DNA from 3 places in the Enterobacter sp. HK169 genome. Region 1 is predicted to be linked to each of the others. Evidence: predicted binding sites of a transcription regulator. Region 1 holds the regulator's gene; each other region holds the start of a gene.
The links. Region 1 encodes LexA, which represses DNA repair genes until DNA is damaged. Its sites were predicted from a motif close to TNCTGTATGTACATACAGNA; they were not measured.
Positions count from the first base shown of each region.

Region 1 (9,887 bases):
CCCCGGATGCGCGTGAAGGTTCCCTGAAGGTGCATCAGGATATGGAGCTGTACCGCTGGGCGCTGGCGAAAGACGAACAGTCTGTGCACCAGATTGCCGCCAACCGCCGCGTCTGGATCCAGGTGGTGAAAGGTGAAGTGTCTATCAACGGCACCAAAGCGACAACCGCCGATGGCCTCGCCGTCTGGGATGAGCAGGCGCTTTCCGTGCATGCCGACAGCGAAAGTGAAATTCTGCTGTTTGACCTGCCGCCGGTGTAATAAATCATAAATAAATGCCCATCCTTCCCTTTGACAGGGGAAGGATGAGCTTTGTCCGTGATAAACTGAGCAAATCTCTCACTTCAAGATTTCTCAGGACGATGAAAAAGAAACGCCCCGTACTTCAGGATGTCGCCGATCGCGTCGGTGTGACCAAAATGACGGTCAGCCGTTTTTTACGTAACCCGGAACAGGTTTCCGTGGCGTTGCGTGGCAAGATTGCCGCTGCCCTTGATGAACTGGGTTATATCCCCAACCGCGCGCCGGATATTCTCTCCAATGCGACCAGCCGTGCGGTGGGCGTCCTGCTTCCTTCCCTGACCAACCAGGTTTTCGCCGAAGTTTTGCGCGGCATTGAAAGCGTCACCGATGCTTTTGGCTATCAAACCATGCTCGCCCACTACGGGTACAAGCCGGAACTGGAAGAGGAACGTCTTGAATCGATGCTTTCCTGGAACATCGACGGCCTGATTTTAACGGAACGTACCCACACTGCCCGCACGCTCAAAATGATTGAAGTGGCCGGTATCCCGGTGGTGGAGCTGATGGACAGCCAGTCGCCGTGCCTCGACATCGCCGTGGGGTTCGATAACTTCGAAGCGGCGCGCCAGATGACGGCGGCCATCATCGCCCGTGGGCATCGTCATATCGCCTATCTGGGTGCGCGTCTTGATGAACGTACTATCATCAAACAGAAGGGATACGAGCAGGCGATGCTCGACGCGAACCTAACCCCGTACAGCGTGATGGTGGAGCAGTCCTCTTCCTATACGTCGGGTATTGAGCTGATGCGTCAGGCACGACGCGAGTATCCGCAACTGGACGGTATTTTCTGCACCAACGATGACCTTGCGGTCGGCGCGGCGTTTGAGTGCCAGCGTCTGGGGCTCAAGATCCCTGATGATATGGCAATTGCCGGTTTCCACGGCCACGACATTGGCCAGGTGATGGAGCCGCGTCTCGCGAGCGTCCTGACCCCGCGTGAACGTATGGGCCGCATTGGCGCAGAACGCCTGCTGGCGCGCATTCGTGGCGAGACGGTTACCCCAAAAATGTTAGATTTAGGTTTCACCTTGTCACCGGGTGGATCTATTTGAACTGACAAATTTGAAGTAGCTCACACTTATTCACTTCGCGCACGTTTGGATATTGCTTCTCTTTTGCCCCGGCAGGACAATGTTACCGATAACTGTTACCCGTAACAATTGACTGAGGGACACCCTTTGAGCACGACTAATCACGATCACCACGTCTACGTCCTGATGGGCGTTTCCGGTAGCGGGAAATCAGCCGTAGCCAGCGAAGTGGCGCATCAACTCCAGGCTGCGTTCCTTGATGGCGACTTCCTCCATCCGCGCAGCAACATCATGAAAATGGCCTCAGGCGAGCCGCTGAACGACGACGACCGCAAACCGTGGTTGCAGGCGCTGAATGACGCCGCGTTCGCCATGCAGCGTACCAACAAAGTCTCCCTGATTGTCTGCTCTGCGCTGAAAAAAACCTACCGCGACCTGCTGCGCGACGGTAACCCGAACCTCTCTTTCATCTACCTGAAAGGGGACTTCGAGGTGATTGAAAGCCGCCTGAAGGCGCGTAAAGGTCACTTCTTCAAAACCCAGATGCTGGTGACGCAGTTCGAAGCGCTGCAGGAGCCGGGTGATGATGAGAAAGACGTCTTAGTGGTTGATATCGATCAGTCACTGGAAGGTGTTGTTGCCAGCACCATCGAGGTCATTAATAAAAGGCAGTAAGTTTTGAGTACATTAACGCTAGTTTTGACAGCAGTGGGTTCCGTGTTGCTGCTGCTGTTTTTAGTGATGAAGGCGCGTATGCACGCTTTTGTCGCTTTGATGGTGGTTTCTATAGGTGCAGGTCTCTTTTCCGGTATGCCGCTCGACAAGATCGCCGCGACAATGGAAAAAGGGATGGGCGGCACGCTGGGCTTCCTGGCGATTGTGGTCGCCCTTGGCGCGATGTTTGGCAAGATTTTGCACGAGACGGGCGCGGTCGACCAGATTGCCGTCAAGATGCTGAAATCCTTTGGCCACAGCCGCGCGCACTACGCGATTGGTCTGGCTGGCCTGATTTGCGCGCTGCCGCTGTTCTTCGAAGTGGCCGTAGTGCTGCTGATAAGCGTCGCGTTCTCCATGGCGCGCCATACCGGCACTAACCTCGTGAAGCTGGTTATTCCGCTGTTTGCGGGCGTGGCCGCAGCCGCAGCGTTTCTGCTGCCGGGGCCTGCGCCGATGCTGCTGGCGTCCCAGATGCACGCCGACTTTGGCTGGATGATCCTGATTGGCCTGTGCGCGGCAATCCCGGGGATGATTATTGCCGGTCCGCTGTGGGGCAACTTCATCAGCCGTTACGTTGAGCTACACATTCCGGATGACATCACCGAGCCGCACCTCGGCGAGGGCAAAATGCCGTCCTTCGGCTTCAGCCTGTCGCTGATCCTGCTCCCGCTGGTTCTCGTGGGTCTGAAAACCATCGCCGCGCGCTTTGTGCCGGTGGGTTCCAGCGCCTACGAATGGTTCGAGTTCATCGGTCATCCGTTCACGGCGATCCTGGTGGCCTGTCTGGTGGCGATTTACGGCCTGGCGATGCGTCAGGGAATGCCGAAAGACCGGGTGATGGAGATCTGCGGTGCCGCGCTGCAGCCGGCGGGCATTATCCTGCTGGTGATCGGCGCTGGCGGCGTGTTCAAGCAGGTGCTGGTGGATTCCGGCGTGGGCCCGGCTCTGGGCGAAGCGCTGACCGGGATGGGCCTGCCGATTGCGGTCACCTGCTTCGTGCTGGCTGCGGCGGTGCGTATCATCCAGGGTTCCGCAACCGTGGCGTGCTTAACCGCCGTGGGTCTGGTGATGCCGGTGATTGAACAGCTGAACTACTCCGGTGCGCAGATGGCCGCGCTGTCTATCTGTATCGCGGGCGGTTCGATTGTGGTCTCTCACGTTAACGACGCGGGCTTCTGGCTGTTCGGTAAATTTACCGGCGCCACCGAAGCGCAAACCCTGAAAACCTGGACGCTGATGGAAACCATCCTTGGCACGACGGGTGCCATTGTCGGGATGATTGCTTTCACACTGCTGAGCTGAATGCGGTGATTTAACAAGGCTCAAAAATAAGGCCCGGTAGCGTTAACGCTTACCGGGCCTTTATATTATGCAGAACGCCAGGCCGGGTCAGGTGAAACCACCAACCTGGCTTTTTCACATCACTCGCCCTGCGTCGCGCTCTCGATCGTCAAACGCACATCTGACGTAATGAGTTCGGCCAGCATCTGGTACACCTTCAGCGTCTCTTCCGGCTCGGCATCACCCGTATCGCTGATGTAGCCTTCGTCACGCAGCGTCAGGACCAGAGAGCTGAAGACCGCTTTGTCGAAGAATTCCGGGGCGTTAATGCCGTGCAGAACGGACAGGCGCTGTGCCAGCGTCCGGCTCTCTTTCTCCAGCGTGCCGCGGTTGATAGACGGGTTCGCACTCAGCAGCCAGAACGTAATGGCGTAGCGCTGCAGCGTTTCGCGCGCACCGGCAGCAAGCAGTTGCAGGGTTCGGGAACGCGACGGATTGATGTGCAGCTCGTCATTTGAGACGGTGATCAGCCCCTGACGACGCAGCTCTTCCGTCAGTTTGTCCAGTTCGCCCGCCAGCTCGTCTTTGCTCCAGCGCAGGAACAGCTCCGCTTTCAGCATCGGATAGAGCGTCTCAACGTGACGCAATAGCTCCTGACGCGAAATACGGCGATGCTGGGTGATGATAGCCGCCATGAGTGACGGCAGCATCAGCATATGGGTGATGTTGTTGCGGTAGTAGGTCATCAGCACTGCCTGCTCGCGCGGCAGAATGATGATGTCGCCGATCGTGTCCTTTTCGACTTCAAACTTGTTCATCTGCAGCGCGTGATCGATAAGCTCACTGGCGGTAGCAGAAGGCACGGTTGAATCAACGGAATACGGCACATTGCGCATCATGTCCAGATAGCAATCCAGCTGCTCCGTGAGCTGTTCGCGGGTCAGCGAGCGCTGACGCGAAGCCAGAAGCGCCGTACAGCACAGGTTCATGGCGTTAGCCGCACCGGCGTTGTTAATGCGCACCATCAGCTCGGACGCGATGCCGTTGACCGTTGGCGTCAGCCAGGCCGGACGAATCGCTTCGATAGGATCGATGGACTCGCGCCACTCGGGAACGTGATGGTTCAGATACGTCATCAGCGGCATGGGTTCGCCGAAGTTCACGTAGCCCTGACCGAGATTGCGTAGCTTGCTCAAACCGCGCAGCATCTGCGGCAGGCTCTCTTTCTCTTTGGTCGCACCGCGCAGCTCTTTGGCGTACGTGCCCACTTCCATCACGTGCTCATAGCCAATGTAAATTGGCACCAGCGTGATTGGACGGGTTCCTCCGCGCAGCATCGCCTGAATGGTCATCGACAGCGTGCCGGTCTTCGGATCGAGCAGACGTCCGGTACGGGAACGACCGCCTTCCACGAAGTACTCCACGGAATAGCCGCGGCTGAACAGCTCGCCCAGATACTCGCGGAACACGGTGGAGTAGAGCTTGTTGCCCTTGAAGGTGCGACGGATAAAGAACGCGCCCAGGCGGCGGAAAATCGGACCTGCTGGCCAGAAATTCAGGTTGATACCGGCAGCAATGTGCGGCGGTACCAGCCCCTGGTGATAGAGCACGTAGGAAAGAAGCAGGTAGTCCATGTGGCTGCGGTGGCAGGGAACATAGACAATCTCATGGCCATCGTGCGCCAGCTGACGCACACGTTCGGCATTATGAACGTTGATGCCCTGATACAGGCGGTTCCAGGTAAAGCCGAGAATACGATCGGACAGGCGAATCATCTCGTAAGAGAAGTTCGCTGCAATCTCTTCCATCAGCGCAATGGCGTTCTGCTGGGCTTTCTCATGCGATATTTTCTTGCTGCGCGCTTCGTCTTCAACGGCGCGGGCAATCGCTTTGGAGGCCAAAAGCTTGTTGAACAGATCCTGACGCGCCGGGAGACGCGGCCCTACGGCAGCGAGGCGCTGGCGGGCGAAGTGCATACGCGCCACGCGCGCCAGTTTTTGCGCGATGATCTTGTCGGTACCGTGCTCGTCCGCCATACGACGCAGCGAAACGGAAGGGGAGAAACGCACAAAGCTGTCGCGTCCCAGCCAGGAGACCGCGAAGAACTTCTGGATGCCGTTAAGCATGCGCAGCGGCGGGTTCTCTTCACCTTTTTCACGGCCCGGACGACGACCAAACATCACCGACACCGGCACCATCTGCACATCCAGATCGGGGTTGCTGCGGTGCAGGTCAAGATAGTCGTGGAACAGCTTGATGGACTCTTCTTTTGGCGTGTAGTAGGTAAACACGCGCGGTCCACCGTGAATGAACACGTAGCGCGGCAGCAGCGTACCGTCAACTTCAAGCGGTTCAAGCGGGTCCGGTAAGTCATGCGCCAGACACTGGGCGCGCAGCGTCAGTAAGTCTGCCTTCGAGTTATAAGGCAAAACGTACATAATAGGACGCGACGTATCGAGCCCCAATTCCAGCGCGGGTTCTGCTGGGATAGACTTGCTTTTTACCAGGATGCTTAATGGTAAATTAAGTAATTTGTAGTAAATTCGTGGCCAGCCGGACATAAACGATGTAAAGCCTCTGGTTAATAATGCAATTGCGGCGCAAGGATAACAGAAAGCGCGCAAAATTTCTGTTGTTACCCGTCATACTTCAGGCTGTAGCGAAACGCGCTACAGTTCCTGTTACTGACGCTTTTTTTCATAAAAGGTTCTTTTAATGGCCAATAATACCACTGGGTTAACGCGTATCATCAAAGCCGCCGGCTATTCATGGAAAGGTTTCCGTGCCGCGTGGATCAACGAAGCCGCCTTTCGCCAGGAGGGCGTCGCCGCTATCATCGCGGTGATCATCGCCTGTTTCCTTGATGTTGATGCTATTACCCGCGTACTTCTTATCGGTTCCGTGCTTCTGGTGATGATAGTGGAAATTCTTAATAGCGCTATTGAAGCCGTTGTTGATCGCATTGGTTCAGATTTCCACGAGCTTTCTGGCCGCGCAAAAGACATGGGCTCTGCTGCCGTGTTGCTGGCGATTATCACTGCCGTTATCACCTGGGTCACGCTGCTTTGGTCACATTTCCGATGAGCCTCGAGGAATAATTAAGTCCCTGGTTTTTTGTGCAGTTTTTGGTTCCAAAATCGCCTTTGACTGTATATACTCACAGCATAACTGTATATACACCCAGGGGGCGGAATGAAAGCGTTAACGACCAGGCAGCAAGAGGTGTTTGATCTCATCCGGGATCATATCGGCCAGACGGGTATGCCACCCACGCGTGCGGAAATCGCGCAGCGTCTGGGCTTCCGTTCTCCGAATGCTGCCGAAGAACACCTGAAAGCGCTGGCGCGTAAAGGCGTGATTGAGATTGTTTCAGGCGCGTCACGCGGTATCCGCCTGCTGGTGGAAGAAGAGACGGGCATTCCGCTGATAGGCCGTGTTGCCGCCGGTGAGCCTTTACTGGCACAGCAGCATATTGAAGGCCACTACCAGGTCGATCCTGGCATGTTCAAACCGAGCGCAGATTTCCTGCTGCGCGTTAGCGGTATGTCGATGAAAGACATCGGTATTCTTGATGGCGATCTGCTTGCGGTGCACAAAACGCAGGATGTGCGTAACGGCCAGGTAGTTGTCGCGCGCATTGATGATGAAGTTACCGTCAAGCGTCTGAAAAAACAGGGTAACACCGTTCAGCTGCTGCCTGAAAACAATGAGTTCTCCCCGATTGTGGTCGATCTCCGCGAACACAACTTCTCTATCGAAGGACTGGCGGTTGGGGTCATTCGCAACGGTGAATGGCTGTAATCTCTTCCTGACAGGCTATGGCGCCGCTGTAGCCTGCTTCATTCTCCACTCCCGGTATTTTTCATGTCACTGCTGACGGAATCAGATAAGGCATTGTGGCGTCTCGCTCTGCCGATGATTTTCTCTAATATCACCGTGCCCTTGCTGGGGCTGGTCGATACTGCCGTTATTGGTCATCTTGATTCGCCTGTTTATCTTGGCGGCGTGGCGATTGGCGCGACGGCAACCAGCTTCCTGTTTATGCTGCTGCTCTTTTTGCGCATGAGCACCACCGGGCTCACGGCACAGGCTTATGGTGCAAAAGATCCGCTGCGTCTGGCGCGCGCGCTGGTCCAGCCGCTGATCCTTGCGCTTGGCGCGGGAGTGTTAATCGTTTTATTACGTACGCCCCTGATCGACCTTGCGCTCCATGTTGTCGGCGGCAGCGAGGCGGTACTGGCTCAGGCGCGCCGTTTCCTTGAAATTCGCTGGCTCAGCGCGCCCGCCTCGCTGGCAAACCTGGTTCTGCTGGGGTGGCTACTGGGCGTGCAGTACGCCCGTGCACCGGTGATTTTGCTGGTGGTAGGCAACCTTCTCAACATTGTGCTGGATGTCTGGCTGGTAATGGGCCTGCATATGAACGTGCGGGGCGCGGCGCTGGCGACGGCAATTGCCGAATACGGAACCTTTATTATTGGTCTGTGGATGGTCTGGCGCGTGCTGGCGATGCGCGGCATCTCCCTGGCGCTGCTCAAAACCGCATGGCGCGGCAATATCCGTAGGCTGCTGGCGCTTAATCGTGACATCATGCTGCGCTCGCTGCTGCTTCAGCTCTGCTTCGGCGCACTGACGGTTTTCGGGGCGCGACTGGGGCCAGAAATCGTCGCGATCAACGCGGTATTGATGACGCTACTGACCTTTACCGCCTACGCGCTGGACGGTTTTGCCTATGCGGTAGAAGCGCATTCCGGGCAGGCGTACGGGGCGCGCGAAAGCGGGCAGCTGCGGGATGTCTGGCGGGCAGCCTGCCGCCAGTCTGGGCTGGTGGCGCTGGCGTTCGGCCTGGTTTATGCCTGCCTTGGTGAGCAAATCGTCGCGTTGCTTACGTCTATCCCTGCGCTGCGCGAGCTGGCGAGTCACTATCTCATCTGGCAAGTCATCTTACCGGTGGTCGGCGTCTGGTGTTATCTGCTGGACGGCATGTTTATTGGTGCGACGCGCGGAGCGGAAATGCGCAACAGTATGGCAGTCGCGGCGGCAGGCTTTGGCCTGACGCTGCTGACGCTTCCCTGGCTGGGTAATCACGGTTTGTGGCTGGCCCTGGCCGTTTTCCTCTCGCTGAGAGGGATATCGCTGGCTTTTATCTGGCACCGCCACTGGCAAAACAATACCTGGTTCCCTTCACGTCACGATATATCGTGACGGTTAAAGATTCCGAATATCAAATCAACTGCCGAATCCTTAACTACAATAATTATCACGTCCAGCAGAAAAGAACGTAACGGACGTTACGACCCGACGCTTAACTAAGAGGACACGATGATGAATAAAGACGAAATCGGCGGCAACTGGAAGCAGTTCAAAGGTAAAGCGAAAGAACAGTGGGGTAAGCTGACCGATGACGATATGACCGTCATTGAAGGTAAACGCGATCAGCTTGTCGGTAAAATCCAGGAGCGTTACGGCTACGCGAAAGACCAGGCGGAAAAAGAAGTGGGCGACTGGGAAAAACGCAACGACTACCGCTGGTAAGCGGGCTATACCCGCAAGTACAAGGAAGTACACCCTGAGGGCGGCCATGAGCCGCCTTTGCTTTTACTACTGCTAACGCGGTTTTTTCTTCACAAGAATAGAGTGGTCGTGCTGACATGCGTCCTGATGACGGCAGGCTTCCACTTCCACGCAGGCAGAGCACAGTCCGTGCGCTTCAATCACGTTATGACGCAGGGCAAAACCCATTTTCGCCGCCAGCGTATGCATAATATCTTCCACGCCTTCCGCAGCCTCTTCTTTCACCACGCCGCAGCGGTCGCAGATAAACATCGCCGATGTATGGGTGGGCTGATCGAACAGATGGCACAACACGTAGCTGTTGGTGGACTCAACTTTATGCACGAATCCTTGTTCCAGCAGGAAATCAAGGGCGCGATACACGGTTGGTGGTTTCGCCTGCGGCTCGCTTTCGCGGAGCAGGTCCAGCAGATCGTAAGCGCTGATGGCACCCTGCTGCAGGCTCATCAGACGTAAGACTTCAAGGCGCTGCGGAGTCAGGCGCACATTGCGTTGCGCACACAGCTTTTCGGCCTGCGCTAACAGCTCTTTTGTGGACTTATCCATTTAGCACCCCGGATGTTATAGGACGGAAAACCCTCACTTTATCATGTTCTGGTAAAAACGCCGAGATCCGCCAGTCTGTGCTATACCTGACCCATTGCAAACCGGGAAATAAACAATGAAAAAACCTGACTGTATTCGGCACTGGCGCGACGTTGAAGGCGCGGATGATTCGACCTATCCAGATAGCGATGAGCGTTTTTCTATCGGCGCCCCGTTGGCTCGCAAGCTTGGGCTCGGGCGCATTGGTATCCATCACGAGCGTTTACCGCCAGGGCGCAGGACGTCCTATCCGCACGCGGAAAGCGATGAAGAAGAATTCGTTTATGTGCTCGAAGGTCATCCAGAAGCGTGGATCAATGGCTATTTATGGAAACTTGAACCGGGCGACAGCGTGGGGTTTCCTGCCGGAACCGGTATCTGCCACACCTTTATCAAC
Region 1 is NZ_CP017087.1:3,255,701-3,265,587, forward strand. Features, by position in the region: gene EnteroDNA1_RS15430 (pirin family protein) at 1-260, shown strand, start outside; gene gntR (gluconate operon transcriptional repressor GntR) at 362-1,357, shown strand; gene gntK (gluconokinase) at 1,484-2,011, shown strand; gene gntU (gluconate transporter) at 2,015-3,355, shown strand; gene plsB (glycerol-3-phosphate 1-O-acyltransferase PlsB) at 3,475-5,895, opposite strand; gene EnteroDNA1_RS15455 (diacylglycerol kinase) at 6,050-6,418, shown strand; gene lexA (transcriptional repressor LexA) at 6,527-7,135, shown strand; gene dinF (MATE family efflux transporter DinF) at 7,199-8,536, shown strand; gene EnteroDNA1_RS15470 (CsbD family protein) at 8,657-8,866, shown strand; gene zur (zinc uptake transcriptional repressor Zur) at 8,939-9,451, opposite strand; gene EnteroDNA1_RS15480 (cupin domain-containing protein) at 9,567-9,887, shown strand, end outside.

Region 2 (9,887 bases), 1.2 Mb from region 1:
TCAGGATCGACCAGCAGCTCACCGCGATAGCCGTCCACTACCAGCGTACGGCGGTGCAGTACCGACGGCTGGATATCCGCTCCCATAACGGTAGGAATACCCAGCGCACGCACCATAATGGCGGCATGCGAGTTGGCTGCGCCATCGCGCACTACCACACCGGCCAGCCTGTCCTGAGGCAGTTCAGCCAGCGTCGTTGCCGAGAGTTCATCGGCGACCAGCACAAACCGTTTTGGCCAGGCATTCGGTCCCTGAATGGTGTCATCGAGATGGAACAGCAGACGCTGTCCCAGGGCGCGGAGATCGCCAGCCCGTTCTTTCAGGTAACCGTCGGTCAGTGCCGCAAATTGATCGGCAAATTTTTCGATGACCTTCTTAACCGCCCACTCTGCGACCGAGCCTTTATCCACTTCCGCAAACAGCTCACGACGCAGACGTGCGTCGGAGAGCAGGTGCGAATAGAGGTCGAAGATGGCCGCCGTCTCTTTCTGTGCGCCTGCGGCAAAGCGCTTGCTGTAACGACGAAATTCATTCGCCGCCTCTTCAAGCGCGGCGGTAAGACGCTCGCGCTCAAGCGCTTCATCTAGCGTTGAGGCTTCGTAAACCTGCTCCATCAGCGGCAGCGTGGCGTCCATCCAGCCTTCAGCAATTGCTACGCCTGGCGATGCCGGAAGGGCACGAATGCGCGTATGGCGATACTGACCAAAGAGCGCGGCAAGCTGGGACTGGGAGAGGATCGCCGCCATCTGAGTGGCCAGCGTGACGAGGAAAGACTCTTCGCTTTCATCGTACTGACGTAGCTCGCGCTGCTGGACAACCAGCACGCCGAGCAGCTGGCGACGCTGGATAATCGGCACGCCAAGAAAAGCGCGGAAGCGCTCTTCTTTTACGGAAGGGATGTATTTAAAGCTGGGGTGTTTTTGCGCGTCAGCAAGGTTGATGGGTTCAGCCAGCCGCCCAACCAGGCCCACGATACCTTCATCAAATGCGAGCGTGACGGTGCGTCCACGTGGTTTTTTCAAACCACGGGTCGCCATCAGGTAATAGCAGCGCCGATCGTGGTCGGCCAGATACACCGAACAGACCTCGGTCTCCATCGCAAGACAGATGTCAGTGACCAGAATATTCAGCGCCTCGTTCAGACGCGGAGCACTGGCCACCTTCTCGACTATTTCTCGCAAGCGGGTGAGCATGATTTGCGTAGCTTAACCTCTTTTACGTCGCCAGGCAGGTGCGCTCTGCGGCTTAGGCGGGATCTCCTGAAGCTGCATTACCACACTTGCAAACTCTTTCATCACCCTACGGTAAACATCGCGTTTAAATGACACGACCTGACGAACAGGATACCAATAGCTCACCCAGCGCCAGCCATCGAACTCCGGCGTACTGCTGGTTTGCATATTGATGTCTGAATCGTTGCCCACCAACTGCAACAGAAACCACTTCTGTTTCTGGCCGATACAAACCGGCTTTGTGTCCCAACGCACCAAACGTTTCGGTAACTTGTAACGCAACCAGTTGCGGGTCGAAGCCAGGATGCGAACATCTTTTCGGCTTAAACCGACCTCTTCAAAAAGCTCCCGGTACATCGCTTGTTCTGGGGACTCTCCCGGATTGATCCCGCCTTGCGGGAACTGCCAGGAGTGCTGACCATATCGCCGGGCCCACATTACCTGGCCCTGACGATTACAAATTACTATTCCTACGTTCGGGCGGTAGCCATCGTCATCAATCACCGGACTACCCCAAACTAAACCTTATATATGAATGATTGTTTCACACTACAGGGAGGCGGTAAACCACTCTCTTACAGGGCTGCAACCTAATAACATTTGAATAACTCACAAATAAGTGCTGAGTTATAAACAGATGAGCGGTGGTGAAGGGAATTTTATTCACCTTTTCTGTGGATATAGTTGTGAAGAAGTGTCTGATTACCGATGAACAACCTCAAACGATGCAGTCTCCCCTTTTTCACCTTAATTAGATAATGCAATTATTTTCAAATAGTTAAATGTATTTCCATGAACACAAAACAGAATATCGTGACGATCGTCACATCAGGGATCGTCGTGCTGATGAAAGATCGAACAGCGTCGGTTTTATCCACAGATTGTGCCAATAAGTTAGTCACAATTTGTTTGAAAATTCGATTTTCATCGCACGTCAAGGCTGTAAATTGAAACAGTAGTCAGGGTTATGCCCAGTTATCCCATTTTTCTGTGGATAACATGGTGTAAGATCCTGTTCATTGTCAGTGACCAGATTTGAACAACCGGTTTTCTGAGTCTGGCAAAACGATTTTAAACCAATAAAAAAACCTATAAATCATAGACATGGAATATTGGTACAGAAATAGTTAAACTCTATCCATAGGGGACAATTTCTTAGTTTATTTTTTAATCAAAAGGTTACCTTTATGCATCCGCTTACACCCTTGCTCTCACCGCCATCCAGCGAAGGTCAGTTGCTACAGCAGGCACGGCGTCTTGCAGGCTTTTCGCTTGGCGAGCTGGCGGCAATGGCAGGGCTTCAGATCCCGAAGGATCTGAAACGGGATAAAGGCTGGATCGGCATGCTGCTTGAGCTGTGGCTGGGTGCCAGCGCAGGAAGCAAACCCGAGCAGGATTTTGCAGCGCTTGGCGTGGAGTTAAAAACCATCCCTATAGACAGCCAGGGCAAGCCCCTTGAGACCACCTTCGTCTGCGTTGCGCCATTAAGCGGCAACACCGGCGTAACGTGGGAAACCAGCCACGTTCGCCACAAGCTGAAGCGCGTGTTGTGGGTACCGGTCGAAGGTGAACGTCAGATCCCCCTGGCTGACCGTCGCGTTGGCGCGCCGCTGCTCTGGAGCCCGAACGACGATGAGGAGCAACAGCTGCGTCTGGACTGGGAGGAGCTGATGGACATGATTGTGCTTGGCCAGGTAGAGCGCATCACCGCCCGACACGGAGAAGTTTTACAATTGCGCCCGAAAGCGGCCAACAGCAAAGCACTTACCGAGGCAATCGGCGCGAAAGGTGAGCCGATACTGACGTTACCGCGCGGTTTTTATCTCAAAAAGAATTTCACCGGCGCACTCCTTGCCCGTCATTTCCTGTTAAAAACATAGTTTTTTACTTATTTTGCGAGCTCTCAAACATAATCGACTGCTTTTTAAGATTTTACCGCTTCCTCAAGTCGCCATATCGGGTTAATACTAGATTATGATTTGATACGCGCCAGATGAGGACGATAACGATGAAAAAATGGGCAGTGTTAGTTTCAGCAGTCGGTTTAGCGTTTGCCGTATCGGGCTGTAGCAGCGATTACGTCATGGCGACAAAAGATGGTCGAATGATCCTGACCGACGGTAAACCCGAAGTCGACGATGATACCGGTCTGGTCAGCTACCGTGACCAGGAAGGCAATAAAATGCAGATCAATCGCGACGAAGTATCGCAAATTATCGAGCGATAAACAGATAAAGGTCAGTAGCTTGCTGGCCTTTTTGATTTTTTTCTTCCCCTTTTGCTTCCCCTCTGCCATGTTTATATTCCTTTGTCGGGCACGCCCTGACGCGGTCTATAAGTCTACTGAGGAAGCCGGCTATGCATTATCACCGTATCCCCCACAGCGCTCTGGAAATAAGCCAACTGGGGTTGGGCACGATGACATTTGGTGAACAAAACAGCGAAGCCGATGCCCATGCACAACTCGATTACGCCGTCAGCCAGGGGATTAACCTGATTGATGTTGCAGAGATGTACCCTGTTCCGCCACGTCCGGAAACGCAGGGACTTACCGAAACCTACGTCGGTAACTGGCTGGCAAAACGCGGCAACCGTGAAAAGCTGGTGATTGCATCAAAAGTCAGTGGTCCCGCGCGCAACAACGATACCGGGATCCGCCCGAATCAGATCCTCGATCGCAAAAATATCCGCGCCGCACTGGACGCCAGCCTGAAGCGCCTGCAAACCGACTATCTCGACCTGTATCAGGTGCACTGGCCGCAGCGGCCAACCAACTGCTTTGGTAAGCTCGGCTACAGCTGGAATGAGAGCGCCCCCGCCGTAACGCTGCTGGAAACGCTGGAAGCGCTGACCGAGTGCCAGCGCGCGGGAAAAATCCGCTACATTGGCGTCTCTAACGAAACGGCCTTTGGCGTAATGCGCTATCTGCATCTGGCGGATAAACACGATCTGCCGCGTATCGTCACCATCCAGAACCCGTACAGTCTGCTTAACCGTAGCTATGAAGTGGGTCTGGCCGAAGTGACGCAATATGAAGAAGTGGAACTGCTCGCCTATTCCTGTCTCGGCTTTGGCACGCTGACGGGGAAATACCTGAACGGCGCGAAACCGGCCGGGGCGAGAAATACCCTCTTTAGCCGCTTTACCCGCTACAGCGGCGAGCAGACGCAGAAAGCCATTGCAGCCTATGTGGATATCGCAAAGCGTCACGGTCTTGACCCTGCACAGATGGCGCTGGCCTTCGTGCGTCGTCAGCCGTTTGTTGCCAGTACCCTGCTGGGCGCGACAACGATGGAACAGTTGAAAACCAATATTGAGAGTTTCCATCTGAACCTGAGTGAAGAGGTGTTAGCGGAGATTGAAGCGGTGCATCAGGTTTATACGTATCCTGCGCCGTAATAAAAGCAAAACGGCAACGCAGGTTGCCGTTTTTAGGGTTTGCTCCCTCTCCCTGTGTGAGAGGGCCGGGGTGAGGGCATCAGGCCGCACTTATCAACGCCGACGCTGCCAGATCCACAAACCCGCAATCGCCAGCGCAAACAGCCCGCCAAACCCGACGCCAATCCCCACCACCGGCACACCCACTTTTACCGCCAGCGAGTAGAGCCCCAGCATTAACAGCATCGCCAGGTTTTCACCCAGGTTTTGTACCGCAATGGCGTTCCCCGCCCCGACGGTCTGCTTACCACGTTCCTGCAGTAACGCGTTCAGCGGCACCACGAAGAAACCGCCCAGAATACCAATCAGGATCAGGAGGACATACGCAGGCAATAATGCATGCTGCAGCGAGAAAATAAGCACTACGACGCCAATCAGGATCCCTGCAGGCATGCAGCGTGCTACCGTCTCGAGCGTCACCAGCTTCGCCGCCGCGCCGGCCCCCACCACAATGCCGATGGCCACCATCGCGTTAAGATAGGTCGGCGTCGCGTTGTCGGTAATCCCCAGCGCCACCGGCACCCACAGCACCAGCAGGAAGCGCAGCGTGACGCCCGCGCCCCAGAACATGCTGGTCCCCATCAGTGAGAAACGCGTTTCACCGTTACGCCACAGCACGCGACAGGCGGTAAAGAAACTGCCGGTCATCGGTTTAAAGCGCCAGGATTGCCCCGGGCGAGCCACCGGCAGTTTGGGAATAAACAGGTTCGCCACAACCGCCCCGCCATACACCACCGCGCAGATGCCCAGTGCCGCCAGGACATGCCAGTCGGCCAGTACGCCGCCCGCGACGGATCCGAGCAGGATTGCGGCAATGGTTGACGACTCCATCAGGCCGTTGGCTTTCACCAGCTTATCGCCCGTGGTCAGCTCTCCGAGAATGCCATACTTCGCCGGGGAGTAGGCGGCAGCGCCGATGCCCACCAGCGTGTAGCCAATAAACGGGTTGAAGCCAAAGCAAATGCTGGCGGCACCCAGCAGCTTGAGGCCGTTGGCAAACATCATCACCCGGCCTTTCGGGAAACTGTCCGCCACCTGCCCGACGAACGGAGCAAAGATAATGTAAGCGCCCACAAACACCATCTGCAGGATCGGCTGGCTCCAGTCGGGGTAAAACTCGGCCTTCAGCAGCGCCAGCGTGGCAAACAGCAGCGCGTTATCACCGAACGCAGAGAGAAACTGTGCGGCGATAACGGCCATCATGCCTTTCGACCTGAGTGATGTGTTAGTGTGTACTGACTCACGCATTTTGCTGTTCCGCCTCTTCAACCATGCCTTTCAGGGTCACGAAATCGGGCTTCCCGCTACCCAGCACCGGGAGCTGCTTCAGGTAGCGAATATCGCGCGGCACCGCCAGTTCAGGAATACCGTGTTCACGCGCATAGCTCAGTAACCTGTCGCGCTTAAGCTCAGCGTCGGTCGTAAACAGCACCAGCGCCTCGCCTTTGCTGGCATCGCTCTTCACTACCGTCGCATGCATCTTATCCGCGGAGACGGCCGTCGCCAGTTGCTCAACCATTTCCAGCGAGACCATTTCACCGGCGATTTTGGCGAAGCGCTTCGCGCGTCCCTGAATCTGTACAAAGCCTTGTTCATCAAAACGGACAATATCACCGGTGTCGTACCAGCCGGTTTCAACCTCGCCGTTGACGTTTTCAGCCGTCGGCACCTCAAGCACGCCTGGGTTTTCCACGCGCAGATAACCGTTCATCACGTTTGGCCCTTTCAGCTGCAGACGGCCACCGTCTTCAATGCCCGGCACGGCCAGCAGACGCGCGTCCATCCCCGGCAGAATTCGGCCCACCGTGCCCGGTTTCGCCGCCATCGGTACGTTAATCGAGACCACGGGAGCACACTCGGTAACGCCATAGCCTTCGAGAATGCGCAGGCCAAACTTGTCCTGCCAGATCTGACGCGTGCTCTCCTGCAGTTTTTCCGCACCGGCCACCACATACCGCACGCGATAGAAATCGTACGGATTAGCAAAACGCGCATAGTTGCCCAGGAACGTTGATGTGCCGAACAGGACGGTACAGTTACGGTCATACACCAGCTCCGGCACAATGCGATAATGCAGCGGACTTGGGTAGAGGAACACTTCTGCGCCGGTCAGCAGCGGCGTAAACAGCCCCACCGTCAGGCCAAAGGAGTGGAACAGCGGCAGCGCCGACATAAAACGGTCATTCGCGGTAAAGTCGGCAATGCTTTTGATCTGCTCAACGTTCGCCAGAATGCTCTTGTGGCTGTGGACGACGCCTTTCGGGTTGCCCTCCGAACCCGACGTGAAGAGGATAATCGCGTCATCTTCCGGCTGCTGTTTGACCTGCGCCAGACGCGGCATCATCAGGTGAGCAAAAATCCACAGCTTGTCGCCGGTGGTTACGTCCGCTTTCAGATCCTCCAGGAAGACCCAGCGCACCTGGGTGAGCTGCTCGGGAAGATGCCAGAGCTTGCCTTTGTCCAGGAACTGACGGGAAGTAAAGACGGTATTAATCTGGGCAGCGGTGATGGCGCTGGTCAGTCCTTTCACCCCCGCCGTGTAGTTCATCATTGCCGGGATGCGCCCCCGGGAAACCGCACCAAAAATCACCGCCGCGCTGATGCCCGCGTTAGGCAGCATCAGGCCAATCTTTTCGCCCTTCTTGCTGTACTTCTCCAGAATACGGCCCACAAACAGGGTCTTGGTCAGCAGCTTGCGATAGGTATCCGGGGTAAAGTTGATATCTTCGATGCAGTTTTTCTTCGCGCCATAGCGGTGCTGCGCGGAAAGCAGAGATTCGTACAGCGTTTCGCGCGGGCGCACGGCCATGCGCGCTTCCATCATAATCTGATGCAGCATTTCCCCGGCGATTTTACGGCGATCGCGGGCACGCGGCGCGTCCGGCATCGGTAACGACGTGGGCGGCAGAATATGCAGCGTGATTTTTGGGAACAGACGCTGCTTCACCAGCCCCTTCAGGCGGCTGAAATGGGTCAGTTCTGCGCCTTCAATGCGCAGCGGCACCACGGTCGCTTTTGATTTCGCGGCAACAAACCCCGCGCCGTCGTAAATTTTCATCAGCGAACCGGTCACTGAAATACGCCCTTCCGGAAAAATAACCACCGGACGCCCCTGCTCAACCAGACGCACCAGATGCTTAATCATCATCGGCTTTGTCGGGTCGAGCGGCACAAAATCAATCAGCGGCGTGAGCCAGCGCATGTACCACTGCTGGCTGATAGAGGTATAGACCGCAAACACCGGGCGCACGGGTAAAAATAGCGCCAGCAGAATGCCGTCTATAAAGGAAACATGATTTGGTGTGATAAGAACGCGTTCACCGCGAAGCGCCTGGGCATCGCCAGTGACGCGGATGCGAAAAAGAATACGGAACAGTGTACGGAAGAACCCAAATAGCATCTCAACTCCCTTTGCCAGCCAGTGTGGAGGGTTGATAGTAAATGGTGGCAGATTACACGAGAAGTGATACGGGAGCGACAGCAAAAGTGGAGGCGAAAAAAAACCTGCGCATCCGCGCAGGTTGGTGCAAGAGATGAGTACGAAACCGTACTAAGAATTCTCACCAATCAATACCTCTGGGATCTTGATTGTGGCCGTTCGTCCTGCGCTTCGCCAGCAGGAAAACGCAAGGGAATGAGCCTAAGTGCAACCAGGTGTGAATATTCTCTGTTGCTGTTACAGATTGAACTATCAGGCAAAAAAAACCTGCGTAAAAACGCAGGTTGGTGTAAAGCGTGTTAATCAACCGGAGTTGATTGCACCTATCAATACCTCTGGGACTTTGACTGTATCAATCTCTTTAACGCCCTCGCCATCGGCCAATCGCAACAGCCTGACGCAAAGTGTAACCAAAGGTTCAGATTGACATTCTTCAGACATGAATGCGCGTGTAACGATTACACTACCAGGGTTGTCCTGCGTCACGTTTGTGGAGCGCGGAAATCCGCTCCCCTTGAATGCGCGCCGCTTTTCCGCAACACTATTTGGTGTGTAAACGCTTACCCCCAATAAGAAGGTAATGAATGGCGACAATAAAGGATGTGGCCCGTCTGGCAGGTGTGTCGGTGGCAACCGTCTCTCGTGTGATTAACGACTCCCCAAAAGCCAGTGACGCATCGCGCCAGGCGGTACAAACCGCCATGGAATCCTTGAATTATCATCCCAATGCCAATGCCCGCGCGCTCGCCCAGCAGTCCACCGAAACCATTGGGCTGGTAGTGGGTGATGTTTCCGACCCCTTTTTCGGTGCCATGGTGAAAGCGGTTGAACAGGTCTCTTATCAGACGGGCAATTTTTTGCTGATCGGCAACGGCTATCATAATGAGCAAAAAGAACGCCAGGCCATCGAGCAGCTGATCCGCCACCGCTGCGCCGCGCTGGTGGTTCACGCCAAAATGATCCCGGATGCCGAGCTGATTCACCTGATGAAGCAGATGCCCGGAATGGTGATCATCAACCGCATTATTCCCGGGTTTGAAAAACGCTGTGTGGCCCTCGACGACCGCTACGGTGCCTGGCTTGCGACCCGCCATCTGATTCAACAGGGCCATGCCCGGATTGGCTATCTCTGTTCCAATCACCCGATTTCTGATGCGGAAGACCGTCTGCAGGGCTACTACGACGCCCTGCGCGAAAACGGCCTGCCGTGCAATGACCGTCTGGTGGCCTACGGTGAACCGGATGAGAGCGGCGGTGAACAGGCCATGACCGAGCTGCTGGGTCGCGGACGAAATTTCACGGCGGTTGCCAGCTATAACGACTCGATGGCCGCTGGGGCAATGGGGGTGCTGAATGACAACGGGATTGAGGTACCGGCAGAAATTTCGCTGATTGGCTTCGATGACGTGCTGGTCTCTCGCTACGTGCGCCCGCGTCTGACCACCGTGCGCTACCCGATAATCACCATGGCAACGCAGGCCGCCGAGCTGGCGCTAGCGCTGGCTGAACAGCGCCAGCCGCCGGATATTACGCATCTGTTTAGCCCGACGCTGGTTCGCCGTCACTCCGTTGCTTCACCTGCGGAAGCGCAGAGCGAATAGCGATAGAGGTGAACCCGCGTGTTGGGGTATTCCAGCCCATCACCGATATACTGCCAGCCGTAACGTTCGTAGAAGTCGCGGCAGGCAGACCAGAGGTGCAGTTCTTCATATCCCGCCTGCGCGGCCCAGGTAATAACGTGCTGCTGTAGCTTTCCTGCCAGCCCCTTGCCTCGCGCC
Region 2 is NZ_CP017087.1:2,088,957-2,098,843, forward strand. Features, by position in the region: gene ptsP (phosphoenolpyruvate--protein phosphotransferase) at 1-1,193, opposite strand, end outside; gene rppH (RNA pyrophosphohydrolase) at 1,206-1,736, opposite strand; gene mutH (DNA mismatch repair endonuclease MutH) at 2,420-3,112, shown strand; gene EnteroDNA1_RS09860 (YgdI/YgdR family lipoprotein) at 3,241-3,459, shown strand; gene EnteroDNA1_RS09865 (NADP(H)-dependent aldo-keto reductase) at 3,591-4,631, shown strand; gene lplT (lysophospholipid transporter LplT) at 4,725-5,918, opposite strand; gene aas (bifunctional acyl-ACP--phospholipid O-acyltransferase/long-chain-fatty-acid--ACP ligase) at 5,911-8,070, opposite strand; gene galR (HTH-type transcriptional regulator GalR) at 8,694-9,710, shown strand; gene EnteroDNA1_RS09885 (GNAT family N-acetyltransferase) at 9,671-9,887, opposite strand, start outside.
Region 2: a site for LexA is predicted at 2,171-2,190, ahead of mutH (DNA mismatch repair endonuclease MutH). Genes of this name have one in related genera too.

Region 3 (9,887 bases), 1.9 Mb from region 1:
TCCGGGACGCTTTTTTGCCGGTAAGTCTGCGCCAGACGGCCAGCATGTCGTCAATCTTGTGCATCTTGACGATGTTGTTGCTGCGATTGAGCTACTCTTACAGGCTCCGAAAGGTGGACACATCTATAATATATGTGCACCTTCTCATCCGGCACGCAGCACGTTTTACCCGCTGATGGCACGTCAGCTGGGTCTGGCTCCGCCGGTTTTTGGTGAGGCAAAGGATGACAGCAAAGGCAAAATTGTTGATGGCAATCGCATTTGTCATGAGCTGGGGTTTGAGTATCAGTATCCCGATCCGCTGGTGATGCCCATGGAATAAGACCCGCAGCGGAGACGATCGCGCACCAGAAGGGGGCGAGCATGAAACCGCTGCTGGATGTTCTTATTATTCTGGATGCTCTGGAAAAAGAGGGGAGCTTTGCCGCTGCGTCAGCAAAGCTCTACAAAACCCCATCTGCGTTGAGCTATACCGTTCAAAAACTGGAAAGCGATCTCAATATCCAGATCCTCGATCGCACCGGGCACCGCGCACGTTTCACCCGTACCGGACAGATGCTGCTGGAAAAAGGCCGTGAAGTCCTCCATACCGTTCGTGAACTCGAAAAGCAGGCCGTAAAACTCCATCAGGGGTGGGAAAACGAGCTGGTTATTGGCGTGGATGATACCTTTCCGTTTTCTCTCCTGACGCCGCTGATTGAAGCCTTCTATCAACACCACAGCGTGACCCGGCTTATTTTTATCAACGGCGTGCTGGGGGGCTCCTGGGATGCCTTAACGCAGGGCAGGGCGGATATTTTTGTCGGTGCACTCCATGAGCCTCCCCAGCTGAGTGATTTTGGTTTTGCCCGGCTGGGCGTACTGGAGCAGGTATTTGCCGTAGCGCCCCATCATCCTCTGGCTCAGGAGCCAGAGCCTGTTAACCGTCGCGTGATTAAAGGCTATCGCGCCATCGTGGTCGGGGACAGCTCTCGTCCGGAATGCTCGGTCTCCTCGCAGCTGCTTGATGAGCAGGAGGCCATTACCGTTTTCGACTTTAAAACCAAGCTGGAACTGCAAATAAGCGGCCTGGGCTGCGGCTATTTACCGCGCTATCTGGCGCAGCGGTTTATTGACAGCGGCGCGCTTGTTGAAAAACAGGTACTTGCTCAAAGCAGTAATGAATCGGTGTGGGTAGGCTGGAATGAACAAACTGCCGGGCTTGCAAGCGCCTGGTGGCGAGACGAGATTTTAGCAAATAGTGCTATCGCCGCCGTTTACTCTCAGCCCGACGTCCAGAAATCAGCCAGTTAGTAAAAAGAAAATTGTCCCATGCTTTGCAAAGTATTGCCTTTTGTATCCGATGTGGGGCAAAATGCCGCCGCTGCAACCAAATGAATAATCGACGATATAAAAGGCGTCGGTTATTTTTTTTTGCATGTACGAAACGAAACTAAAAACCAAGAGGCCGGGCTTCGTACCGGATAGATATTTACTAAAATCCGACAGTTGTTGTCGCTGAGGAAGAAAGAAATGGGGCAATTTTTCGCTTACGTGGCGGTTATCACCGTAAAGGAGAATAACTATGTCGCATAACGCAACTCCAAACACCTCTCGCGTGGAATTACGTAAAACGCTTACGTTGATTCCGGTTGTTATGATGGGCCTTGCCTATATGCAACCGATGACGCTGTTCGATACATTCGGTATCGTATCAGGCCTCACAGACGGTCATGTGGCAACGGCGTACGCCTTTGCGCTGGTCGCCATTCTCTTTACTGCGCTGAGCTACGGTAAACTGGTTCGCCGTTTCCCGTCTGCAGGCTCTGCCTATACCTATGCCCAAAAATCCATCAGCCCGGCGGTTGGCTTCATGGTGGGCTGGTCATCTCTGCTGGACTATCTGTTCATGCCGATGATCAATATTCTGCTGGCAAAAATTTACTTCGAAGCGCTGGTGCCTTCTGTTCCATCGTGGATCTTCGTTGTCGCGCTGGTGGCCTTTATGACCATCTCTAACCTGCGCAGCATCAAGACCGTGGCGAACTTCAACACCCTGATTGTTATACTGCAGATGGGTATTGTGGCGGTTATCGTTGGCCTGATCATCTACGGTGTTTCTCACGGTGAAGGTGCAGGTACGCTGACCAGCACGCGTCCATTCTGGTCTGAAGGTGCGCACGTTGTGCCGATGATTACCGGTGCGACGATTCTGTGCTTCTCGTTCCTGGGCTTTGACGGTATCTCTTCTCTGTCCGAAGAGACCAAAGATGCTGAGCGCGTGATCCCGAAAGCGATTTTCCTGACAGCGCTGATTGGCGGCCTGATCTTTATCGGAGCTTCCTACTTCCTGCAGCTGTACTTCCCGGACATCTCTCGCTTTAAAGATCCAGATGCGTCACAGCCTGAAATCATGCTGTATGTTGCGGGTAAAACCTTCCAGTGGGGCGTGCTGATCTTCTCCAGCGTGACCGTACTGGCGTCCGGCATGGCGGCACACGCAGGCGTTTCTCGTCTGATGTACGTGATGGGCCGTGACGGCGTATTCCCAACCCGTTTCTTTGGCTACGTTCATCCGAAATGGCGTACTCCGGCGTGGAACGTGCTGCTGGTTGGAGCTATTGCCCTGCTGGCGATTAAATTCGACCTGGTGACGGCGACCGCGCTGATTAACTTCGGTGCGCTGGTGGCGTTTACCTTCGTTAACCTCTCCGTGATCTCACAGTTCTGGATCCGTGAGAAGCGCAACAAAACGCTGAAAGACCACTTCAACTATCTGGTGCTTCCAGTATGTGGTGCCCTGACCGTGGGCGCGCTGTGGATTAACCTGGAAGAGAGCTCTATGGTTCTGGGTCTGATCTGGGGTGCTATCGGTTTGGTTTACCTGGCCTGCGTCACGAAGAGCTTCCGTAACCCGGTTCCTCAGTACGAAGACGTCGCGTAATGACTCGCCGGGTGGCGCTAGCGCTTGCCCGGCCTACAAAACGACACACCCGTTGGCCTGTGCCAGCGGGCAAAAAAAGCCGGAGACATCGCCTCCGGCTTTTTTTATACCCCTCGCTCAGACAATCTCTTGAGCGTACTGGAACAGGGATTTCAACAGCGCCTGTTTCTCAGCATTCCCCTCATACTGGCCATAAAGCATTTCCAGCTCCTGGGCATAGCTATTAAGGAACTCAGGGGTAAAGACATTGCGACGATGCTGCAGCCAGCGATCCTGCTCAGCCTCGTCCAGCGTGCCGGGGAAGTTACGCGCGCGGTAGTTAAACATCAGCTTTTCGATGCGTTTATCGGCAAAGGTGATATCCAGCGCCGGCAGGTTACGCGGCTCGGTTTGCAGAACGATATTCATCGCCGCGCGGTCGGCATCGCTGAAGAAGCCGTTGTAGAGCTGGGCATCCACGTTTTCAGACGGCACGAACGGCTCCGCCTCGGCAAAGATAGCAACTACTTTCTCGCGCACCTGCGGGTTATCGCGCAGCACTTTCAGGTTATCGAGGCAGCGCTGACGGTTAATGCCCAGTCTGTCCGCATCTTCCGGGCGCAGCGTATTCGCCTGCGCGAGTACCGGACATTTATTGATATGCACCAGTTTGACCGGCACCGCGGGCAGATCGCCGAGTTCATTTTTCGGGGTATAGAGCCGTTCGCGCAGGGTATCGCTGTCGAGCTCCAGCAGCGGCGAAATATCGCCGGCTAAATCCACCATGATGACCGCATTACGGTTGTCCGGATGCCACGCCAGCGGGGCGACCCAGCTGGTATTACCGCGCCAGGCACCAAACATGCCGGAAATATGCACCAGGGGTTTCATCTGCGGCACGTCGATAAGGGTCATCAGCTTCTGCTTGCTGCGGTGGCTCAGCAGATACTCAAACAGCCGGGGCTGCGCGTTTTTCACCAGCTTCGCCATGGCAATGGTGGCATAGACGTCCGCCATCGCGTCGTGGGCATTGCTGTGCTCGATGCCGTTGGCGCGCGTCAGGTGTTCCAGCCGGAAGCTGGTCAGCCCTTCCTCGTTTTCCGGCCAGTTAATGCCCTCAGGACGCAGGGCATAACAGGCGCGCATGATGTCGAGCAAATCCCAGCGTGAATTGCGGTTCTGCCAGCTCCAGGCATAGGGATCGTAGAAGTTGCGATAGAAGATGTTGCGCGTTACTTCGTCATCGAAGCGGATGTTGTTGTAACCGACCACGCAGGTATTGGGGACGGTAAACAGATCGTGGATGCGTCGGGCGAATTCTGCCTCGTTAACGCCTTTCTCGCGCGCTTCCTGAGGCGTGATCCCGGTGACCATGACCGCCCCGGGCTGCGGCAGGTAGTCATCAGCCGGCTTGCAGTAAAAGACCTCAGGCTCGCCAATAATGTTGAATTCGTCGTCGGTACGGATGGCGGCAAACTGCGCCGGTCGGTCCAGCGCCGGGTGTGTGCCAAAGGTTTCGTAGTCATGGAATAAAAAAGTCGGGCGAGCGGCAGAGTCAGACACCAGTAATACCATCCTGTTAAAAAATGACGTCACTATGGTAAACGATCGTGCGGTTCAGACCGAATAAAAAGCACCTCCGTGACGCAAATTTGCGCGCCAGCTTCAGAGAAAAACCTGTGCTCTGTCACATTTTTTTGCAATTAAGCCAGGTAACGACATCAGAACTCCCGTAAAAAGGTCATCGATTTTTAATGACCTGAGGATATACCGTTGAAACGCCGTCTGTTTATTGCTGTTTCTTTACTCGCTTCGAGTGTCTCATCTGCTTTTGCGGCCGAACCACTGGATTTTTCGCCGCAGCCTCCGGCCATTCAGGCTGGCTCCTGGGTGCTGATGGACTACACGACTGGTCAGATCTTAACGGCGGGCAACGAACATCAACAACGTAATCCGGCGAGCCTGACCAAGTTGATGACGGGGTATGTGGTTGATCGGGCCATTGATAGCCATCGCATTACGCCGGACGATATTGTCACCGTCGGGCGTGACGCGTGGGCAAAAGGCAACCCGGTTTTTGACGGCTCATCGCTGATGTTCCTGAAAGAGGGCGATCGCGTCTCCGTGCGTGATTTAAGCCGCGGTCTGATTGTCGATTCCGGCAACGACGCCTGCGTGGCGCTGGCCGATCACGTGGCGGGCGGTCAGCCGCAGTTTGTGAAGATGATGAACGACTACGTGCAGAAGCTGAACCTGCGCGATACGCACTTTGAAACCGTCCACGGGCTGGACGCGCCGGGCCAGCACAGCTCGGCCTATGACCTGGCCGTACTCTCCCGGGCCATCATTCACGGCGAGCCTGAGTTTTACCATATGTACAGCGAAAAGAGCCTGACCTGGAACGGGATCACCCAGCAAAACCGTAACGGCCTGCTGTGGGATAAAACCATGAACGTGGACGGGCTTAAAACGGGGCACACCTCGGGGGCGGGCTTTAACCTGATTGCGTCCGCCGTTGACGGCCAGCGCCGTTTAATCGCGGTGGTGATGGGGGCGGACAGCCCGAAGGGGCGTGAGGACCAGGCCCGGAAACTGCTGCACTGGGGGCAGCAGAACTTCGATACGGTGCAAATCCTGCATAGCGGTAAAAAAGTGGGGACAGAGCGTATCTGGTACGGCGATAAGGAGCAGGTGAAACTGGGCACCGACCAGGACTTCTGGCTGGCCTTGCCGAAAGCGGAAGTGCCGAACATCAAAGCCAAATACGTGCTGGATAAAAAAGAGCTGGAAGCGCCGATTGCTGCGCATCAGCGGGTCGGGGAGATCCAGCTCTATGACCGTGACAAGGTGGTGGCGCACTGGCCGCTGGTGACGCTGGAAGCCGTTGATAAGGGCGGACTGTTCTCTCGCATGAGCGATTATCTCCACCACACGCTTTAACCGCTGATGGGCAGACTGGCAGGGTTGCGAGTCTGCTCACATAATAAACACTCCTCGTTTGCCGATAATAGTAATCCAGCTTTATAGTGTATAAATATACAGTGATAAATGGAGGCAGCATGGACTACAGCATCAAGCAGCAACAGAAACGTAAGATTGCCGGTTTTCATTTGGTCGGACCGTGGGAACAAACGGTTAAACAGGGCTTTGAACAGCTGGTGATGTGGGTGGACGGGCGCCACATTGAGCCGCTGGAGTGGGTTGCGGTCTACTACGATAACCCCGATGAGGTCCCGGCAGAAAAACTGCGCTGCGATACGGCCGTTACGGTACCGGATGATTTCGTTATTCCGGAAAACAGCGAAGGCGTCATGATGACGGAAATCGCGGCCGGGGATTATGCCGTGGCGACGGCGCGCGTGGAAAACTACGACTTCGCCACGCCGTGGTATCAGTTCTTCAACTCTCTGCTGCAGGACAATAAGTACCAGATGGCGCTTAAACCCTGCTTCGAACGCTATCTCAATGACGGCAATGCAGACGGCTACTGGGATATCGAAATGTATATCGCGGTAGAGCATAAAACGGCTTAAGCCTGCTAAATGAAGGGTTTTTCAGCCGGGAGCGATCCGCCCGGCTGAAAACACAGTACAATTGTGATTTGCCGTGTAGCTGGAGAGCGGGTGTGCGTCCCGACAAATCATTAACCCCTTTTGAAATTCGCTTGTACAAACATTACCGCGTGGTGCATGGGTGCCGCATCGCGCTGGCGTTCGTATTGACGTTTGTACTGGTCCGTTTGCTTGATGTTCCGGAAGGGACGTGGCCGCTGATCACCCTGGTGGTGGTGATGGGGCCCATCTCGTTTTGGGGGAACGTTGTTCCGCGCGCCTTTGAGCGAATTGGCGGGACGGTTTTAGGCTCGGCCCTTGGGCTTATTGCCCTGAAGCTGGAGCTCATCTCATTTCCCGTGATGCTGGCATGGTGCGGGGCCGCCATGTTCCTGTGCGGCTGGCTGGCGTTGGGCAAAAGACCGTATCAGGCCTTGCTGATTGGGATTACTCTCGCGGTGGTTGTCGGTGCGCCCGCCGGGGATATGACCACCGCGCTGTGGCGAAGCGGGGATGTCATCCTGGGGTCACTGCTGGCCATGCTCTTCACCGGCATCTGGCCGCAGCGCGCTTTTCTGCACTGGCGTATTCAGATGGCGAACTACGTCACCGCCTTTAACCGCGTCTATCAGGCCGGTTTTTCCCCGAATCTGGTCGAACGTCCCCGGCTGGAAAAGCATCTGCAAACAATCCTCAACGACGTGGTCAAAATGCGCGGCCTGATCACGCCCGCCAGCAAAGAAACCCATATTCAGAAATCGATTTTCGAAGCCATCCAGACGGTAAGCCGCAATCTGGTCTGCATGCTTGAACTGCAAATCAACGCCCACTGGGCCTCGCGTCCCAGCCATCTGTTGATGCTTAACGCGCAGACTCTCAAAGAGACCCAGCAGATGACGCAGCAAACGCTGTTGACCATCGCCCATGCGCTCTATGAAGGGAACCCGCAGCCGATACTGGCCAACAGCGAGCGGCTGAATGAGATCGTCGCGGAGCTGAAGCAGTTAATCAATGAACGCCAGAGCGACAACGTTGCGGAAACGCCTATTCATGGCTACGTCTGGCTGAGCATGGAACTGGCGCGTCAGCTTGAGCTGTTATCGCACCTTATTTGCCGGGCGCTGCGCAAATAAAAGGCGTATGTGACGGCTGCTGCTTCGATTCAGCAGCAATTGGGGTTATGATAGCTTTAAACGATATACTCATTGTCATTCGCAGCCGCTGTCAGTAAGGTTATTGTTACAACGGTTGCCTTAACGAATCCGAATCTCACATTATCAGGGGTGTAAAAATGGAAACTACCAAGCCTTCGTTCCAGGATGTTCTGGAATTCGTCCGCCTGTTCCGCCGCAAAAACAAGCTGCAGCGTGAAATCCAGGACGTTGAGAAGAAGATCCGTGACAACCAGAAACGTGTTCTGCTCCTCGACAACCTGAGCGACTACATCAAGCCAGGTATGAGCGTTGAAGCTATTCAGGGCATTATCGCCAGCATGAAGAGCGACTATGAAGACCGCGTTGATGACTACATCATCAAAAACGCTGAGCTGTCCAAAGAGCGTCGTGACATCTCTAAAAAGCTGAAAGTGATGGGCGAAATCAAAAACGGCGAAGCAAAAAGCGAGTAATCGCAGCGAATAGTGAAAAAGGCTCTCTGGTGACAGAGAGCCTTTTTTTATGATTCAGAACGCGGCTGTAGCTGATAAATCCAGGCCTGAACCTGCTTGCCTTCAAGGGTGGTCACCGTGACCTCAACCCGATCGTAGCCGTCTTCAAATTCGTCCAGCATTTGCCAGTGTGCGGCAAGGTTATCCGAGATAAACAGATAGCCTTCGACGCGGGGGCCGTCAGGGTGGAGCACAATTCCCGGGAAGTCCGCCGCGGCGCCCCAGCCGCGTTCGTAAAACGTGCCGGATACGGAACCGGCCAGCCATTCGCCGCCGATGTCTTCAAGAATATGCGCATTAGAGTGGCCCGGGCGCAGCGTGCCGTAGACAAACAGAGCGTTCATTTTCCCTCATCCGCAAAGCAAAAAGCCTGCTTTAAAAGCAGGCTTTTTAAATTTGGCTCCTCTGACTGGACTCGAACCAGTGACATACGGATTAACAGTCCGCCGTTCTACCGACTGAACTACAGAGGAATCGTTGTGGAGGCTTATCTTAGCGGCGAAAAAACTTTTGTCAAACCTGATCTTAGGGAAAATCGACTGATTGCTGATTCTGTCGTCAGTTTGTTGTAAATCCACACATCTTTTTCTGGAAAATACTTTGCAGGATTAGCATTTGTCCCCCATCATTTGAAATGGAGTTTCAACTTTTCTCGCTAAGGTCCATTTTGAACGTCACTGCCTCCTTACGCCAGGCGATAACGCGCACGCCATGGTATGCAAAACGTAAAAGCTATCGTGTCCTGTTCTGGCGTGAAATCACCCCCCTTGCCGTGCCTATCTTCCTGGAAAATACCTGCGTTCTGCTGATGGGGGTTTTGAGCACCTTCCTGGTGAGCTGGCTGGGTAAAGAGGCGATGGCTGGGGTTGGGCTGGCGGACAGTTTTAACATGGTGGTGATCTCGTTCTTTGCCGCCATAGACCTCGGGACGACGGTGGTGGTGGCCTTTAGCCTCGGCAAGCTTGACCCCAAACGTGCACGCGAGGCGGCCCGCCAGTCGCTGATGATCATGACCATTTTTTCGATCGTTCTGGCGGCGGTGATCCACTATTTCGGTAAAGAGATTATCGATTTTGTCGCCGGGGAGGCCACTAACGAGGTTAAAGACCTGGCGCTGACCTACCTGGAAATGACCGTCTTAAGCTATCCGGCGGCGGCCATTGCGCTGATTGGCAGCGGTGCGCTGCGCGGGGCGGGCAACACCAAAATTCCGCTGCTGATCAACGGCGGGATGAATATCCTGAATATCATTATCAGCAGCGTGCTGATCTACGGCGTGTTCTCGTGGGAGGGGCTGGGGTTCGTCGGTGCCGGACTGGGGTTAACCATTTCACGCTATATCGGTGCGGCAGCCATCATCGGGGTGCTGATGGCGGGGATTACCCCCTCGCTGCGTCTGACGCTAAAAAGCTATTTCCGCCCCTTTAATTTCGCCATTATCTGGGAAGTGATGGGGATCGGCATTCCCGCGAGCATAGAATCGGTGTTGTTCAACGGCGGGAAGCTGCTCACGCAGATGTTTGTTGCCGGGATGGGCACCGACGTTATCGCCGGTAACTTTATCGCCTTCTCTATTGCCTCGCTGATTAACCTGCCGGGTAACGCGCTGGGTTCAGCATCCACCATTATTACGGGTAAGCGGCTCGGGAAAGGGCAGATAGGCCAGGCGGAGCGGCAGCTGCGGCACGTGTTCTGGTTGTCGACCATTGGACTGACGCTGATCGCCTGGGGAACCGCGCCGTTTGCCGGGCTGATGGCCTCGTTCTAT
Region 3 is NZ_CP017087.1:1,315,560-1,325,446, reverse strand. Features, by position in the region: gene EnteroDNA1_RS06395 (SDR family oxidoreductase) at 1-322, shown strand, start outside; gene EnteroDNA1_RS06390 (LysR substrate-binding domain-containing protein) at 364-1,293, shown strand; gene yoeI (membrane protein YoeI) at 1,513-1,575, shown strand; gene EnteroDNA1_RS06385 (APC family permease) at 1,565-2,923, shown strand; gene sbcB (exodeoxyribonuclease I) at 3,041-4,477, opposite strand; gene dacD (serine-type D-Ala-D-Ala carboxypeptidase DacD) at 4,676-5,842, shown strand; gene sbmC (DNA gyrase inhibitor SbmC) at 5,962-6,435, shown strand; gene EnteroDNA1_RS06365 (FUSC family protein) at 6,528-7,586, shown strand; gene EnteroDNA1_RS06360 (DUF496 family protein) at 7,745-8,080, shown strand; gene EnteroDNA1_RS06355 (gamma-glutamylcyclotransferase family protein) at 8,128-8,463, opposite strand; tRNA gene EnteroDNA1_RS06350 (tRNA-Asn) at 8,517-8,592, opposite strand; gene emmdR (multidrug efflux MATE transporter EmmdR) at 8,754-9,887, shown strand, end outside.
Region 3: a site for LexA is predicted at 5,927-5,946, ahead of sbmC (DNA gyrase inhibitor SbmC). Genes of this name have one in related genera too.